4 regions of the Pseudokineococcus lusitanus genome follow, and region 1 is predicted to be linked to each of the others. Evidence: predicted binding sites of a transcription regulator. Region 1 holds the regulator's gene; each other region holds the start of a gene.
What was found. Region 1 encodes LexA, which represses DNA repair genes until DNA is damaged. Its sites were predicted from a motif close to TCGAACANNTGTTCGA; they were not measured.
Positions count from the first base shown of each region.

Region 1 (4,204 bases):
TCGACCGCATCCCCTTCCCCCGTCCCGACGACCCCCTGCTGTCGGCCCGCGCCGAGGCGGTCTCCCGCGGCGGCGGCAACGGCTTCCTCGCCGTGTCGGCGCAGCACGCGGCGCTGCGGCTCGCCCAGGGCGCGGGGCGGCTCGTCCGGTCGACGGGGGACCGCGGCGTCGTCGCCGTCCTCGACCCGCGGCTGGCGACCGCGCGGTACGGCGGCTTCCTGCGCGCGAGCCTCCCGCCGCTGTGGGCGACGAGCGACAAGGACGTCGTCCTCGCCGCGCTCCGCCGGCTGGACGCCGCCGCGCGTACGGCGGAGGACGAGACGGCGTAGGCGGCGAGGCCTCCCGCGGCCCGGCGGCGGTCGCCCCTCCCGGCGTGGACGGGGGAGACCGCGACGTGGGGGAGCATCGGGGCATGGACCTCGCCCGCGCCCGCGCCGCCTTCGAGCACGTCCCCGGCTACTGCAACGCGGCGACGCTGGGCCTGCCGAGCCGAGCCGTCCGCACGGCGATGGTGGCGGCCCTCGACGAGTGGGCGGCCGGCCGGGCCACGGCGCCGGGCTACGACGCCGTCGTCGGCCGGGCACGGGAGCTCTTCGCCCGGCTCGTCGGCGTCCCCGCGGACCGCGTGGCCGTGGGCTCGCAGGCGTCGGTGGCCGTGGGCGCCGTCGCGGCCTCGCTGCCCGACGGCGCCCGGGTCGTCGTCCCCGAGGGCGACTTCACCTCCGTCGTCTTCCCCTTCCTCGTCCACGCCGAGCGGCGCGGGCTCGTCGTGCGGCAGGTGCCGCTGGCGGGCCTGGCCGACGCCGTCGCCGAGGGCTGCGACCTCGTCGCCTACAGCCTCGTGCAGTCCTCCGACGGCGCCGTGGCCGACGACGACGCGGTCCGCGCCGCGGCGGCCAGGGTCGGCGCGGCGACGCTGTGCGACCTCACGCAGGCCGCGGGCTGGTGGCCCGTCGACGCCGGGCTCCACGACCTCACCGTGACCGCCGCCTACAAGTGGCTCGGCGCGCCGCGCGGCGTCTGCTTCACGACCGTCGCGCCGTCGTGGCAGGAGCGTCTGCTGCCGGTGGCGGCCGGCTGGTACGCCGGCGAGGACGTCTGGGGCTCGGTGTACGGGCCCGGCATGGCGCTCGCGCAGGACGCGCGGCGCTTCGACGTCTCGCCCGCGTGGCTGCCGTGGGCGGGGGCCGTCCCGGCGCTCGAGCTGTACGACGGGCTCGACGTCGCCGAGGTCCGCGACCACGACGCCCGCCTGGCCGACGCCGTCCTCGCCGGGCTCGACCTGCCGCCCGCGGGGCGCGCCGTCGTCGCCGTCCCGGACGCCGACGGCCACGCCCTCGAGCGCCTCGCCGCCGCGGGGGTCACGGCCGTGGCCCGGGCGGGCGCCGTCCGCCTCGCCTTCCACCTGTGGAACGACGACTCCGACGTCGAGCGGGTGCTGGGCGCCCTGCGCTGACCGCTTCCGCCTGCTCGTGGTGGAGCGGCGTCCCCGGACGCGAACGGGCGCCTGTTCGTGGTGAGGTGGCGTCCCGGGGCGCGAAGAGGCGCCTGTTCGTGCTGAGGCGGCGTCCCCGGACGCGAACAGGCGCCCGTTCGCGGTGCGGCGGCGTCCTCGCGCGCGACGACGCGCGGTGCGCCGGGGGGCGACCTAGCGTGCCGGGCATGGCGGGTGGAGCGGAGAAGCCGGAGCGGCCGGGCGCGGAGCAGTGGCTGCCGGAGCCGGGGCACCGCGACGTCGCGACGCTCCGCGAGGCCGCGACCGGGTGCCGCGGCTGCGAGCTCTGGGAGCCGGCGACGCAGGTCGTCTTCTCGGCCGGGGCGACGGGCGGGCGGCTGGCGCTCGTCGGCGAGCAGCCGGGGGACCAGGAGGACCGCCGCGGCGTGCCCTTCGTCGGCCCGGCGGGCCGCCTCCTGCAGGCCGCCGTCGAGGAGGCGGGCATCGCCCGGGAGGACGTCTACGTGACGAACGCCGTCAAGCACTTCCGCTTCACGCAGCAGGCGCCCGGCAACCGGCGCATCCACGCGACGCCGGAGGCGGCGCACGTCACGGCGTGCCGCCCCTGGCTGGCCGCGGAGCTGGCGGCGGTGGACCCGGAGGTCGTCGTCGTCCTCGGCGCGACCGCCGGCCGGGCGCTCCTCGGCCCGTCGTTCCGGGTGACCAAGGAGCGCGGCCACGTCATCGAGCGGGAGACCTCCAGGGGCACCAAGCGCTTCGTGGCGACGCTGCACCCCTCGGCCGTGCTGCGGACGCCGCCGGAGCAGCGGGACGCGGCACGGGACGGGCTCGTGGCCGACCTGCGCGTGGCGGCCGCGGCGCTCGGGCCCCGCTGAGGGAGGGGCACCGGCGCCGCGGCACGGCTCAGACGCTCCGCAGGACGGCGACGACGCGTCCCAGCACGGTGGCCTCGTCGCCGTCGATGGGGCTGTAGGCGGCGTTGCGCGGGAGCAGCCGGACGTGGCCGTCACGGCGCTGGAAGACCTTGACCGTGGCCTCGCCGTCGATCATGGCGGCCACCACCTCGCCGTTCTCGGCGACGGGCTGCTGCCGGACGACGACCCAGTCCCCGTCGCAGATGGCCGCCTCGACCATGGAGTCGCCGACCACCTTGAGCAGGAAGAGCTGCCCGCCGCCGACGAGCTGGCGGGGGAGCGGGAAGACGTCCTCGACGGCCTGCTCGGCGAGGATCGGGCCGCCGGCCGCGATGCGCCCGACCACGGGCACGTAGGCGGCGGCGGGGCGCTCGTCGCCGGCGCCGGTGTCGTCGGCCGGGACGTCGGCCGGGGCCTCGGGGCGCGCGGGCCGCAGCCGGTGCACCGACGCGCCGCCCGCGGGCTGCTCGTCCGGGACGACGACCTCGATGGCGCGGGGGCGCCGCGGGTCGCGGCGCAGGAAGCCCTTGCGCTCCAGCGTGCTCAGCTGGTGCGCCACGCTCGACGGGCTCGTGAGCCCGACGGCCTCGCCGATCTCGCGCATGCTCGGCGGGTAGCCGCGCCGCTCGACCGCCTCGCTGATGCACTCGAGCACCCGGCGCTGCCGCTCGGTGAGCCCGGTGCCGGCCGCCGCCGGCGTGTCCGGCATCTCCACCACGGTGCCCTCGGACGTGCCGTCCGTGCCCGCCGACGTGCCCTCGTCGTCCCTGCGCCGTGCCACGGAGCCTCCTGCGGTCGTCGTGCGCCGGCGTCCCCGACGCCGGCCGTGCCGCGAGCGTAGGGACGCGGGAGGTCGAGATCAAACACCTGTTCGAGCGTGTCGCGGCGTGTCGTCAGGGGCGCCGCGGGGGGTGTCCGGCGCCGCCGGTGGACCGCTGACCTGCGGCGGGACCCGTTGTCGGTGGTCGCTGGTCGACTACGGGACGTGCACCGGGGGCCCGGTCGGCCCGGCCCCGCCCGGTCCGGACGGGGCGTCGGTGCGGGCGCCGCTGGACGCCCGCCCCGCCCGCTGGTACACATCGCACAGACGTTCGATCGAATACGCGTTCGACGCCGGGCAGGCGCCGGGGCGCGACCCCCTCGACCCGCACGTCCGCCGGCCGCGAGGCCGCGCGGTCCACCCGGAGGTCCTCATGTCCGCACTGGCCCTGCAGCCGTCCTTCGTCCCCGCCGCCCGCCCGGCGCGGCGCCGGCACCTGGCCCTCGTGCCGCCGCCCGTCGCCGCGCCCCCGCGGCGCACCCCCGCCCGTCGTCGGGCCGCCGCCCCGGCGGTCGGCCCCGTGCACGTGACGCGGCGCGGCCGGCTCGCCGTCACGACGGCGGTGGCCGTCGCGCTCCTCGGCGCGCCGACCGCCGTGCTCGCCGCCGGGAGCCCGTCGACGCCCGCGGCCCCGGCCGCACCCGCCGTCGCAGCGGCCGTGCCGGCCACGCCGGCCGCCGAGCACGTCGTGCTGCCGGGGGAAACCCTCTGGTCGGTGGCCGAGGGCGTGGCCGCGCCGGGCGAGGACGTCCGCGACGTCGTCCTCCACCTCGAGCAGCTCAACGGCCTCAGCACGTCCGCGCTCCAGGTCGGGCAGACGCTCGTCGTCCCCGCCGTCTGAGGCGCCGCGTCCCGGACCGCGGGCGGGTGCACCCGGGCGGCCGGTGCCTCTGGCAAGGTGTCCGCGCCCAGCGCCAGCACCGTCGCCGGCCGCGGCGACGCCGCGGCCGCGGCCCGTCCCGCGGAGGACGCATGAGCAGCACCCGGAAGCCCGCGGACGACGTCCGCCGCGAC
Region 1 covers NZ_RJKN01000001.1:304,242-308,445, reverse strand. Annotated here, with positions in the region: gene EDC03_RS01375 (ATP-dependent DNA helicase) at 1-329, shown strand, start outside; gene EDC03_RS01370 (aminotransferase class V-fold PLP-dependent enzyme) at 413-1,456, shown strand; gene EDC03_RS01365 (UdgX family uracil-DNA binding protein) at 1,663-2,331, shown strand; gene lexA (transcriptional repressor LexA) at 2,360-3,079, opposite strand; gene EDC03_RS01355 (LysM peptidoglycan-binding domain-containing protein) at 3,564-4,031, shown strand; gene EDC03_RS01350 (NCS2 family permease) at 4,163-4,204, shown strand, end outside.

Region 2 (4,204 bases), on a different contig from region 1:
TCGAGGGCGCTGGGGACGCCCTCGCGGCGGAACTCGGCGTAGGCCTCGTCGACCACGACGACCCCGGGCGCGGCGTCGCACACGGCCTCGACGACCTCCCGCGGGAGGGCGGTGCCCGTCGGGTTGTTCGGCGAGGCGAGGAGGACGACCGACGGCTGCTCGCGCTCGACGAGGGCGACGGCGGCCGCGGCGTCGAGGGTGAAGTCGTCGCGCCGGCGGCCGGCGACCCAGCGGGTCCCGGTGTCGCGGGCGTACTCCGGGTACATCGAGTAGGTCGGCGCGAAGGAGACGGCGGTCCGCCCCTCGCCGCCGAAGGCCTGCAGGACCTGGAGCATGACCTCGTTCGAGCCGTTGGCCGCCCACAGCTGCTCCGGGGGCAGGCGCACGCCCGACTCCAGGGCGAGGAAGTCCGCGAGGTCGGCCCGGAGGTCGAGGAACTCGCGGTCGGGGTAGCGGTTGAGGCCGACGGCGGCCGCGGCGACGGCCTCGCCCATCTCCCGGGCCACCGTGGCCGACGGCGGCACGGGGTTCTCGTTGACGTTGAGCAGCACCGGGACGTCGAGCTGCGGTGCGCCGTAGGGCTCGACGCCGCGGAGCACGTCGCGCAGGGGCAGGTCGGCGAGGGCGGCCGCCCGGGCGGCGTCGTCCGCGGGCGCCGCCGCCACGGCCGCCACGGGGTCGGTGGTCGTCGTGCCGGTGGGCCCGGCGTCGCCGCTCACGCGGGGGCCCCGCGCAGGCGTGCCGTGACGGCCTGGCCGTGCCCGGGCAGGTCCTCGGCCTCGGCGAGCGCGACGACGTGCGGGGCGACGTCGGCGAGGGCCTCGGCGGAGTAGTCGACGACGTGGATGCCGCGGAGGAAGGTCTGGACCGAGAGTCCGCTGGAGAAGCACGCGCAGCCGCCGGTGGGCAGGACGTGGTTCGAGCCGGCGCAGTAGTCGCCGAGGGAGACGGGCGACGACGGCCCCACGAAGATCGCGCCGGCGTTGCGGACGCGCGCGGCGACCGCGGCCGCGTCGGCGGTCTGGACCTCGAGGTGCTCGGCGCCGTAGCCGTCGGCCACGGCGAGCAGCCCGTCGACGTCGTCGACGAGGACGACGGCGGACTGCGGCCCGGCGAGCGCCGTCCCGACGCGCTCGGTGTGCTTCGTCAGCGGCACCTGCCGCTCCAGCTCGGCCTCGACGCGCGCGGCGAGGTCCTCCGAGGTCGTCACGAGCACGGCGGCCGCGACCTCGTCGTGCTCGGCCTGGCTGATCATGTCGGCGGCCACGAGGACGGGGTCGGCGGTTTCGTCCGCGAGGACCATGACCTCGGTGGGGCCGGCCTCGGCGTCGATGCCGACGACGCCCCGGAGCAGGCGCTTCGCCGCGGCGACGTAGCGGTTGCCCGGCCCCGTGACCATGTCGACGGGCGCGCAGAGGCGCGTGCCGTCCTCCTCGTCGGCGCCGAGCGCGAGCATCGCGACGGCCTGGGCGCCGCCGACGGCGTACACCTCGTCCACACCGAGCAGGGCGCACGCGGCGAGGACGGTGGGGTGCGGGAGGCCGCCGTGGTCGCGCTGCGGCGGGCTGACGACGACGAGCTCGGCGACGCCGGCCTCCTGCGCCGGGACGACGTTCATGACGACGCTGCTGGGGTAGACGGCCACGCCGCCGGGCGCGTACAGCCCGACCCGGCCGACGGGGACCCAGCGCTCGGTGACCGTGCCGCCCGGGACGACCTGCACGGTGGTGTCGGTGCGGCGCTGCTCGGCGTGGACGAGACGGGCGCGGCGCACGGACTCCTCGAGGGCGGCGCGGACGGCCGGGTCGAGGTCCTCGAGCGCGGCGGCCAGGGCCGCCGCGGGCACGCGCAGGTGCTCGGGGCGGACGCCGTCGAAGCGCTCGGCCAGCTCGCGCAGGGCCGCCGCGCCGCGGGTGCGCACGGCGTCCACGACCGGTCGGACGGCGTCGAGCGCGGACTCCACGTCCTGCTCGGCGCGGGGCAGCGTCCCGCGGAGCTCGCGCGCGTCGAGGGCGCGGCCCCGCAGGTCCAGGCGTCGGATCACGCGCCTGATCGTAGGGCCGCGGGGCGGGGCGGCCTCCGGGCGTGGGAGGGGCCGCCGGGGTGGAGGGCGGGTGCGGGCGCGGAGCGGGCGCTGGGGTGGGTGCGGGGCGGGTGCGGGGCGAGGCGCGCGGAGGAGGCTCGAGGCCGGGCAGCCGGGCGGGCGTCGTCAGGGCTCGCGCCGGTGCCGCGCCCTGGTCGCCGCGTCGAGGCCTGTGAGCAACCTCTGCCGTTGTCGGGCCCGCCCGCTAGACTTCGAACACCTGTTCGACGGACGGAGAGAGGGGGAGGTCGAGGATGGCGCAGCACCCGGCCGACGACGAGTCGCGCGACGACGCCGTCGCCCCCGCACCCGCTGGCCCCGTCGGTCCGCTCGACGTCCCGGTCGGTGATCTGCCGCTCGCCCGCCGTGCGGGCAGGGCCGTCCTCGACCGGCTCCGCGACGCCCACGCCGCTGCGTCGACCCAGCACGCCGCGCTGCTGGGTCTGGTCGCCGACCTCGTCGACGAGACGGCCGCCGCCCTCGGCGTCCCGGTCGGCGGCGACCCGGTCGAGACCGCCCGCTTCGGACGGCTCGGCGGGGACCCCGCCGAGGGGGTCATCACCGAGATCGCCCTCGCGCTGCACGTCGGCGTCGCTGGGGCGCGGCGGCTGGTCACCGACGCGCTGGCGCTCACGACCGTCCTGCCGCAGACCCGGGCCGCTCTACGCAGCGGAGGCATCTGCCCCGCCCGGGCGCACGCGGTCGTCACGGGCACTGCCGGTCTGACGCCGGAGCAGGCCCGCTGGGTCGACACCCACCTCGCTCCCGACCTGCCGCGTCTCGACCCGCCTGGTGTCACCCGCAAGGTCCGCGCCCTCGTGGCCCAGCTCGAGGTCGAGGCCACCAACCGCCGCCTCCGCTACGAGACGTGCCGCCGTCGGGTCCTCGTCCAGCCGCTCGGCGACGGCGCGGCCGAGCTCGTCGCCACCGGCCCGGTCGCCGACATCACCGCGCTGTTCCACCGCCTGACCACGTGGGCCACCACCCGCACCGGCCCTCACGCGGGGGCGGACCCGCACGCGGCGGTCGCCGCGGGCCTGGACCCGGTGGCCACCGATGCCACCGGTCTGCCCGACCAGCGCGGCGTGGACGCCCGCCGCTTCGACGCGTTGGTCGGCCTGGTCACCGGCGCCGACCCGCGCTCGGATGGTCGGGCGCACGCCGGGCCGTGCAACGGCCCGACGCTCAACGTGTCCCTGCCCACCCTGCTTGGCCTGGACGACGAGCCCGCGTGGTTGGCCGGCCACGGCGCCGTGCCCGTCGACGTCGCCCGCGAGCTCCTCGCCGCCGGCCACCCCTTCCGCCGGATCCTCACCGACCCCTTCACCGGGAGGGTCCTCGGCGTCGACGGACACCTCCACCACCTCGACGCCACCGCGACCCGCACGACCACCACCCGAGCCACCGACGACACGACCACCCGGACCGCGGAAGCCCTCCCCATCTCCGGCACCCCCGACGCCAGTCCGCCGGCGACACCGCCGATCACGCCAGCTCCGGCAAAGGGCGCCGACGCGATGCCCGACCCGCCGGACGACAGTCGAACGGGCACACCACCCGAGCCACCGCCGGCCACCACGGCCCAGGTGCCGCCCGGTCTCGCCGACAAGCTCACCCGCGTCGCCGACGCGCCCGCGCCGAGCACGACTCCGCCTGGCACCACCGCCCCCGGCACCACCACGCCCGGCACCAACGCGCCCACCACCAACGCGCCCACCACCAACGCGCGCGGTGCCAACGCGCCCACCACCAACGCGCGCGGTGCCAACGCGCCCACCACCAACGCGCGCGGTGCCCCAACCCCGGGTGCCGCCAAGCCGGGTGCCGCCGCGCCGCGATGGGCGTCGCGAACCGACTCTCCCGCCGACGGGACGCCGCGCGCTTCGACCTGCCCCCTCGCGGGTCTGCCCACCGACTACGTCCCCACCACCGAGCAGACCCGCTACATCCGCGCCGCCCTGCCCGAGTGCACCCACCCCGGCTGCACCCAACCCTCGGTCCGCTGCGACCTCGACCACCAGACCCCCCACAGCGCCGGCGGACCCACCTGCGAGTGCAACCTGCGACCCCGCTGCCGCAAGCACCACCAGTGCCGCACCCACTACGGCTGGCTCGTCCAGC
Region 2 covers NZ_RJKN01000004.1:30,854-35,057, forward strand. Annotated here, with positions in the region: gene EDC03_RS08330 (histidinol-phosphate transaminase) at 1-665, opposite strand, end outside; gene hisD (histidinol dehydrogenase) at 716-2,044, opposite strand; gene EDC03_RS08340 (HNH endonuclease signature motif containing protein) at 2,338-4,204, shown strand, end outside.
Region 2: a site for LexA is predicted at 2,296-2,311, ahead of EDC03_RS08340 (HNH endonuclease signature motif containing protein). Genes of this name have one in related genera too.

Region 3 (4,204 bases), on a different contig from region 1:
TGCGCGCCGCGGCCGATCGGGCGCTCGCGCCGGCCGCGGAGCTCGTCCGGGCGGCGCCCCGCTTCGCCGGGTGGGCCATGGCGGTGGCCGAGGCCGCCCTCGACGGCCCCCGGGAGGTGGCCGTCCTCGGTCCGGACGGCGACGCCGCGACGGACGCCCTGCACCGCGCCGCGCTCGCGGGCACCGCGCCCGGGCTGGTCGTCAGCCGCGGCGAGCCCGGCGCCACCGTGCCGGCGGTCCTCGCCGACCGTGGCCTCGTCGGCGGCCGACCCGCGGCCTACGTCTGCCGCGGCCACGTCTGCGACGTCCCGACGACGGACCCGGCCGCCCTCGCCGTCGCCCTGGGGAGCCGCCCTCCGGCGCACTGACGTCCGCGCCGGGTGCCGTGGGGCAGATGGCGGGACGGCGAGGACGCCGGCGGCGCGACGTGCCCACGGTGGCCCTGGGGGGCGCGAGGCGCCGGGGCGGCCGACTCAGAAGGGCGGCGGTTCGTCTTCGTTCGGCAGGGCCGGTGGCGCGGGCGGTTCGCGGTGGTGGGTGGTCGCGGTGGTAGCGGCGCTGATGAGCAGGAGCGCGCCGGGCCAGGCCATGTCGACGGTCGGGTACGAGCAGTCGAGGGGATCTCCGAGGTCGTCCCAGCCGGCGGGCAGGGGCGTGCCGTCGCCGTCGCGGCTGGTGGTGGGTCGGGGGAGGAAGGGTGGTGCGGGGTCGTCGTGGACGAGGCCGAGGGGTGAGGTCCACCGGGTGCCGAGGCCGTGCAGGTCGGTCGGGTCGTCGGTGATCGGCTGGACGAGCCAGCCGTAGTGGGTGCGGCACTGGTGGTGCTTGCGGCAGCGGGGGCGGAGGTTGCACTCGCAGGTCGGCCCGCCACTGCCGTGGGGGACCTGGTGGTCGAGGTCGCAGCGGACCGACGGCTGGGTGCAGCCGGGGTGGGTGCACTCGGGCAGGGCGGTGCGGATGTAGCGGGACTGCTCGGCGGTCGGGACGTAGTCGGTGGGTAGGCCGGCGAGAGGGCAGGTCGACGCGGGCGGCGTCCCGGAGGCGGAGGCCCACGGGGGTGTGGCGACGCCGGGCGTGCTGGGGCCGGGCGTGCTGGGGCCGGGCGTGCTGGGGCCGGGCGTGCTGGGGCCGGGCGTGACGGCGTCGGAGATGCGGGTGAGCTTGTCGGCGAGGCCGGCTGGCACCTGTCGCGTGGTAGGCGTCGGTGGGGGCGCTGGTGGCATGCCGGTCCCGCTGTCACCAGGCGGGTAGGGGACCGCGTCTGCGTCAGGCGTCGGAGCGGGCGGGATGGTCGGTGGAGTCGTGGTGGGCGGTGCTGCCGGCGGACCGTCGTCGGTGACGCCGGGGATAGGCAAGCCGGTGATCTGGGTGGTCGCGTCGGTGCCGGCCGGCGTCGTCGTCGTCGTGCGGGTGTCGAGGTGGTGGAGGTGTCCGTCGACGCCGAGGACCTTCCCGGTGAAGGGGTCGGTGAGGATCCGGCGGAAGGGGTGGCCGGCGGCGAGGAGCTCACGGGCGACGTCGGCGGGGACGGCGCCGTGGCCGGCGAGCCACGCCTGCTCGTCGTCGAGGCCGAGCAGCGTGGGGAGCGAGACGTTGAGCTGGGGGCCGTGGCACTGCCCGGCGTGCGCCCGGCCGTCCTCACGTGCGCCGGTACCGGTGCCGGTGTCGGTGGCCAGGCCGACCAACGCGTCGAAGCGGCGGGCGTCGACGCCGCGCTGGTCGGGCAGGTCGGTGGCGGTGCCGTCGGCGGCCGCCGCGATGGGGTCGAGGCCTGCGGCGACGGCGGCGTGCGGGTCCGCGGCGGCGTGGGGGCCGGTGCGGGTGGTGACCCAGGTGGTGATCCTTTGGAACAGGGCGGTGATGTCGGCGACGGGGCCGGTGGCGACGAGCTCGGCCGCCCCGTCGCCGAGGGGCTGGACGAGGACCTGCCGGCGGCAGGTCTCGTACCGGACGCGGCGGTTGGTCGCGTCCACCTCGAGCCGGGCCACGAGGGCCCGCACCTTGCGCGTGACCCCGCGTGGGTCTAGGCGGGGCAGGTCGTCGGCGACCTCGGCGTCGATCCACCGGGCCTGCTCAGGCGTCAGGCCCGCCGTCTCGGTGACGACGGCGTGCGCCTGTGCGGAGCAGATGGCCCCGACGCGCAGCGCGGCCCGGGTCTGCGGCAGCACGGTCGTCAGCGCGAGTGCGTCCTGGACGAGGCGGCGTGCTCCGGCGACCCCGACGTGCAGGGCGAGGGCGATCTCGGTGATGACGGCCTCGGCGGGGTCCCCGCCGAGGCGGCCGAAGCGGGCGGTCTCGACCGGGTCGCCGTCGACCGGGACGCCCAGGGAGGCGGCGACCTCGTCGACGAGGTCGGCCACCAGCCCAAGCATCGCGGCGTGCTGGATCGACGCGGCGGCGTGGGCGTCGCGGAGCTGGTCCAGGACGGCCCGGCCCGCGCGTCGGGAGACCGGGAGGTCGCCCACCGGGACATCGGCCGGGCCGGCTGACGCCGAGGCATCGGGGGCGGCACCAGACGGTGCACCGGACTGAGCACCGGCCGGAGCACCCGACGCGTCGAGCCCGTCGGCCGCCCATGGGGCGTGGTCGCGCGGGCGACCCTCCTCGGGCTCTTGCAGTCCCACCTCGACCACCCCCTCGTGACCACCGTCCGAACGCGTGTTCGAATGATAGTCGAGGGGGCCGACAGCCGCCACGGTCGTCCACCGACGGCGAGAGGCGACGGGAGGAGCCTGCCGCGAAGGGGCAGCGTCGGTCCGGCTTCCGTCCGGAGGCGTCAGGGCGACGGCTCCCGGCGCCGGTCGCCGGGCATGGGACACGCGCCGGAGCTGCCGCCACTCGATCGCCCGGCAGGCCCCGGGGAGCTTTCGGGGGCCGCCCGGTGAGCCCCCGGGGAGCTTCCGGCGGGCTCTCGATGAGCCGGGATCCTTGGGGGCTCGGGCTCGGGTCCGCCGGGCATCGGGTCGCGGAGGACGGCGACGACGACGGTGGCCGGCAGGACCGGGCCGGGGCCGCGGCTCAGGCGCCGGGGACGTCCCCGCGGTACAGGGCCAGGGAGGCAGCCACGTAGTGGCACACGAAGCCGACGACCGTCAGCGCGTGGAAGATCTCGTGGAAGCCGAAGTAGCGCGGGCTCGGGTCGGGCCTCTTGAGCCCGTAGACGAGCGCGCCGGCGGTGTAGGCGAGGCCGCCGACGACGACGAGCACCGTCACGGCCGTCCCCCCGCCGCGGAGGAACTGGGGGAGGAAGGCGACCGCCACCCAGCCCATCGCGACGTAGGCGGGGACGTACAGCCACCGCGGGGCGCCGACCCAGAAGATGCGGAAGGCGATGCCCGCGAGCGCGGCCAGCCAGGCGACGAGCAGGAGCACCCGCCGGGGGCCGTCCTCGAGGAGGAGGACGGCGAAGGGCGTGTAGGTGCCCGCGATGATGAGGAAGATGTTCGAGTGGTCGAACCGCTTGAGGACCATCGTCGTCCGCGGTGACCACGTACCCCGGTGGTACAGCGCGCTGATGCCGAAGAGCAGGGCCGCCGTCAGCCCGAAGATCGCCATCGCCCAGCGGCTGCGGGCGTCTGGCGCCAGGGCGACGGCGACGATCCCGGCCGCCACGACGAGCGGGAACATGCCGAGGTGCAGCCAGCCGCGCAGCAGGGGCTTGACGGCCCGCACCACGTCGGGGGCGCCGGGCCTCCCGGGCGCCCCGCGGGTCGGGGCCGCCGACGGGCGGGTGGTCGGGTCGAGGGCGCTGCTGCCGCCCTCGCCGGTGCTCCTCGCGCTGCCCACGGCCGCCTCCTGACGTCGGTCCGAGCCCTGCCGCCGACGGGTCGGCGGCACCCCGAGGGTAGTCGCGACGACGTGGCCCCCCGTCGCCGTCCACGACCGGCGGTTGACGACCGGCGATCGGCGACCGGCGGACGACGACCGGCGGCTGACGGCCGGTGGCCGTCCGGGGCCGGACGAGTAGCGTGACGGCGTGCCCCTGCGAGACCTCGTGTACCGGCTCTACGAGCGCCGGCTCGAGCGGTCCGTCGCCGGGCGGCACCGGGGCGACCGGCTGCTGGGCCGCGGTCCCCACCCCGCCGGCCCCCACCACGTCGGCGTCATCCTCGACGGCAACCGCCGCTGGGCCCGCCAGTCCGGCCTCGCGGCCCAGGACGGCCACCGGCAGGGCGCCGGGAAGATCGTCGACTTCCTCGGCTGG
Region 3 covers NZ_RJKN01000003.1:447,631-451,834, reverse strand. Annotated here, with positions in the region: gene EDC03_RS07955 (thioredoxin domain-containing protein) at 1-368, shown strand, start outside; gene EDC03_RS07950 (HNH endonuclease signature motif containing protein) at 474-2,465, opposite strand; gene trhA (PAQR family membrane homeostasis protein TrhA) at 3,019-3,786, opposite strand; gene EDC03_RS07940 (isoprenyl transferase) at 3,977-4,204, shown strand, end outside.
Region 3: a site for LexA is predicted at 2,651-2,666, ahead of EDC03_RS07950 (HNH endonuclease signature motif containing protein). Genes of this name have one in related genera too.

Region 4 (4,204 bases), on a different contig from region 1:
CTCGTGCGGTCGAGGTGCCGCAGGTCCAGCGGCACGAGCCGGCGGACGGCGTCGAGGACGTCGGCGGTGCGGGCCCCCTCGGGGCGGGCGTAGCGGACGGCGCCGGTGAGCACCGCCGGCAGGCCGGCCGAGCGGGCCAGCGCGAGCATGCGGCCCGCGTGCAGCAGGCTCCCCGGCGTCCCCGGCGGGCCGTCGTGGCAGACCACCTCGACGGCCAGGGACCCCAGCGGCAGCAGGTCGTACCAGCGCGCGAGGACCGCGCGGGCGACGTCGTCGCGGCGGGCGAGCACCGCCCGCCCGACCTCGGAGCCCGGCCCGAGCAGCACCGTGAGCGCCGGGGCGCCGGTGCGGGCGCCCTCGGCGTGCGCGGCCAGGAGGGCGGGCGTGGTGACGGGCGTGCCGCGCTCCCCGCGCAGGTGGGTGGCCGACACGAGGCGGCACAGCGCGGCCCACCCCTCCCCCGCCCCGAGGACCTCGCCGGACGCCCGTCGGCCGCGCACGACCCGTCGCCCGTCGGCGTCGGTGCCGCCCGCGTGCGCGAGGACGGTGACGCGCGGCAGGCGGGCGTCGACCGCCGCCCCGCCCCGGGCGGGGCCGCCCGTCCCCTCGCGGACGCCGCGCCCCGGGTCCGCCCAGGCGGGGAGCCCGCCGGCCAGGCCGGAGGGCTCGACGGCGAGGTCGACCCCCAGCACGGGGGCGATGCCCGCCTCGGAGCAGGCGGTGACGTGCTTGACGGCGCCGTAGAGGCCGTCGCGGTCGGTGAGCGCGAGCGTGTCGAGGTCGAGCTCGGCCGCCCGGGCCACGAGCGCGTCGGGGCTCGAGGCGCCGTGCCGCAGGGAGTACCCCGAGGCAACGCGCAGGTGCGGGAAGGCCACGCCTCAGCGCCCCGCGCCGACGGGGACCGCCCCGGCGGCGGGCAGGGGCAGCGGCAGCGCGACGGGCAGCCCGAGGACGGCCGCGACGGCACCGGCGAACGCCTCGGCCTCCCGCAGGTGCTCCTCGGCGTCCTGCGCCGTGACGACGCCGGTGCGTCCGGCCTCGACGGCGGCGCGGCGGCGTGCGCCGGCGGCGAGCCGCAGCGCCGCGTCCTCCAGCTCGGGGGCGACCCGGGGCAGCACCTGCCACACGCCGAGGCCGACGCCCCGGCGGGGACGCCCGCGGACGGCGAGGACCGCGGCCCCGGCCCGCAGGCCGGCGAGGTGGGCGGCGACGTAGCGCTCCTCCGGCGTGGGGGCGGCCCACGCCGCGGCCAGCCCGGCGCGGCTGCGGGCCAGGAGGTCGGCCGCGGCCGCCGCGGGCTGCCCGGCGAGCACCGGCCCCGCGGCGGACGCCCCGGCGGCGGCCGCCCGGGACCCGGCCGTCCGCGTGCCCGCCCGGCGGGCGGGGGCGCCGCCGCGGGGGGCGCGGGGACCGGCGGCGGCCTCGAGCTCAGTCGTCGACACGGCGCAGGCTCCACCCGCCCGGCGCGGCCGGGTCCTCGCGGCACAGCTCGTAGACGCCGCTGCCGGCCACCCGCCCGGCGCTCGCCTCGACCCGCCAGACCTCGCGGTCCAGCGAGGGCGTGCGGGAGGGGCCGCGCGAGCCCGCGCCCACGAGGACGCCGGCCTCGGCGCGCTGCGGGTCCTGCTCCCACCAGGCGCGCCGCTCGTACCAGCGGCCGAGGACGGAGCGCACGACGTGCAGCCGCCCGCGCCAGAGGAAGGCCTCGGGGCGCTCGGGGCGCCCGGCGCCGTCCTCCGACCGCCCGGTGGCGAGGAGCTCGTCGACCAGCGGGTCGGCCGTCGTCGTGCGGACGACCACCTCGTCGTCGTAGGTGCGTGCCACGCTGCCTCCTCGTGCCGGGACCCGCCGCACCGCGACCGGACCACCCTCGTTCGAACACGAGTTCGAACACGGAGAAGTAGAGCGCCGACCACCGACAGCCGTCAAGACGGGACGGGCGACCGGTGGACGGCCGCTCCCCGCGGCCCCCGGCACGGACCGGGCACGCCGTCCGCCGCGCCACTAGCCTCGGGCGATGGCGCCGACGCCGGCCGACGAGGCCCTCCCCGCGGGCGACGGCGCCGCGCCCGTCGCCACCGCCCCGACGCCGGCCCGCGCCCCCGCGGGCGCCCCCGCCGACGCCGCCGCCCCGGACCCCGTCGTCCTCGACGCCGCCGCCGACCCGGTCGTCACCGCCGTGCGGCAGGCCCTCGCCGACGTCGGTGCGCAGGCGGACGTCGTCGTCCTCGACCACCCGCCCGGCTCCGCCGCCGACCTCGCCCGCGAGGTCCCCGGCTCCGCCGCCGACCTCGCCCGCGAGGTGGGAGCGCCCGCCGGCGCGGTGGCGCGGTGCGCGCTCCTGCTCGCGGACCCCGCCGACCCGCCGCGGGCCCGGACCCGCGCGGTCCTCGTCGTCCTCGTCGCCGCCCGTCCCCTGCGCACGGACGAGGTGGTGCGGCTCGTGGCGAGCCGCGGCCTGCCGGGCCTGCGCCCCGCCACCGCCGCCGAGGTGGTCCGGCTCTGCGGGTGCCCGCCGGAGGACCTCCCGCCCGTCGGCCTGCCGCTGCCCGGGGCGGACGCCGGCCGCGCCGCGCTCGAGGTCGTCGACGTCCTCGTCGACGCGGCGCTGGCCGCCCACCCCCGGCTCTGGGCCCCGGCGGGCCGCCCGGGGACGGCGCTGCAGGTCTCCTCCGAGGAGCTCCTCCGCATCACGGCGGGACGCCCGGTCGAGCTGGCCTGAGGTGCCCCGCGACGACGGACGGGCGCCCGCCCACGCCCTCGAGGGGCGGGACGGGCGCCCGTGGGGAGCCGTGCGGGCCGGCCGGGCCCGGGTGCGGGGTCGAGGTGCCCCTCAGTACCCGTCGCCGTGCTGGCCGGGGTGCTCGGGGCCCGTGTCGCCCTGCACGGCGTCGTCGGCGGACGGCGTGCCGTCCTCGCCCGCCGTGACGCCCGCGAGCGGGTCGCCGCCCGAGGTACCGGTGGTGTCGGGCAGGTGCGTCTGCTCGTCCTGGTCCTCGGGCACCGAGCCCCCGCCGGAGGCCCGCGACACGTAGCTCGTCTGCTCCGCCTGGACCGTCTCGACCTCCTCGTTGTCGAAGACGTCGACCTCGCGGGGCTCCTCGCCCGTCGTCTGCTCGCTCAAGGGTGCGCTCCTCCGTGGTCCGTGCGCCCGTCCGGGCGCGCTGCCCCACCCTGGCCGCCGCGGCGCCGGGGCGCGCGGCGTGGCCGGGCCGGGGCCTCGGCCCGCGCCGCCGCGAGCAGGGCCTCGAAGCGTCCGACGACGTCGTCGACGACGCCGGGCGCGTCCGCGTCCCGCCACTCGTGCCAGGCGCCCCGGCGGCCGGACGGGTCCCACCACCCCCGGGCGGGCGTCGCGGCGACCCGCAGGTGACCGGCGTCGGCGTCGAACCAGACGTCCACCACGGTCCCGCCCGCCGCCACGGCGCGGTCGCCCCACCCGCGGACGCCGGCCCGGCGGTCGCCCGGGGCGTCCCACCGGTCGGTGCGCCCGCCCTCGACGTCGTCCAGCCCGGCCACGAGCGCCTCGACCCGCCGCCGCACCTCGAGCAGGACCGGCGGCGGATCCGGCGGCGGGTCGACGGCGCCGTGGCGCGGGGACCCGGGCCTCACCCGGCCACGCGCTCCAGCACGAGGTCGGGGGTCGCCGGGCGGGAGACCTCGGGCGCCACCTCGACGGCCCCCTCGAGCGCCTCGTGCGCCCGGGCGAAGCGCTCGGGCGTGTCGGTGTGCAGCGTCATGAGCGGCTGGCCGGCGCGGACCGTGTCGCCCGGCTTGGCGTGGAGCTCGACGCCGGCGCCGGCCTGCACCGGGTCCTGCCGGCGTGCGCGCCCGGCCCCGAGGCGCCAGGCGGCCACGCCGACGCCCAGGGCGTCGAGCCGGACGAGGACGCCGTCGGCCGGGGCGAGCACGACGTCGGTCTCCCGCGCCGTCGGCAGGTCGGCCGCGGGGTCGCCGCCCTGCGCCGCCACCATGCGGCGCCACGCGTCCATCGCGCGGCCGTCGGCGAGCGCGTCGGCCGGGTCGACCCCGTCCACGCCGGCGGCGGCGAGCATCTCGCGGGCCAGGGCCAGCGTGAGCGCGACGATGTCGGCCGGGCCGCCGCCCGCGAGCACCTCGACGGACTCGCGCACCTCGAGCGCGTTGCCGGCGGTCAGCCCCAGCGGGGTCGACATCTCGGTCAGCAGCGCCACGGTCCGCACGC
Region 4 covers NZ_RJKN01000004.1:79,010-83,213, forward strand. Annotated here, with positions in the region: gene EDC03_RS08500 (PHP domain-containing protein) at 1-875, opposite strand, end outside; gene EDC03_RS08505 (SAV_6107 family HEPN domain-containing protein) at 879-1,442, opposite strand; gene EDC03_RS08510 (DUF6504 family protein) at 1,429-1,824, opposite strand; gene EDC03_RS08515 (aminoacyl-tRNA deacylase) at 2,018-2,722, shown strand; gene EDC03_RS08520 (hypothetical protein) at 2,834-3,124, opposite strand; gene EDC03_RS08525 (hypothetical protein) at 3,121-3,612, opposite strand; gene EDC03_RS08530 (thymidine phosphorylase) at 3,609-4,204, opposite strand, start outside.
Region 4: a site for LexA is predicted at 1,875-1,890, ahead of EDC03_RS08510 (DUF6504 family protein). Genes of this name have one in related genera too.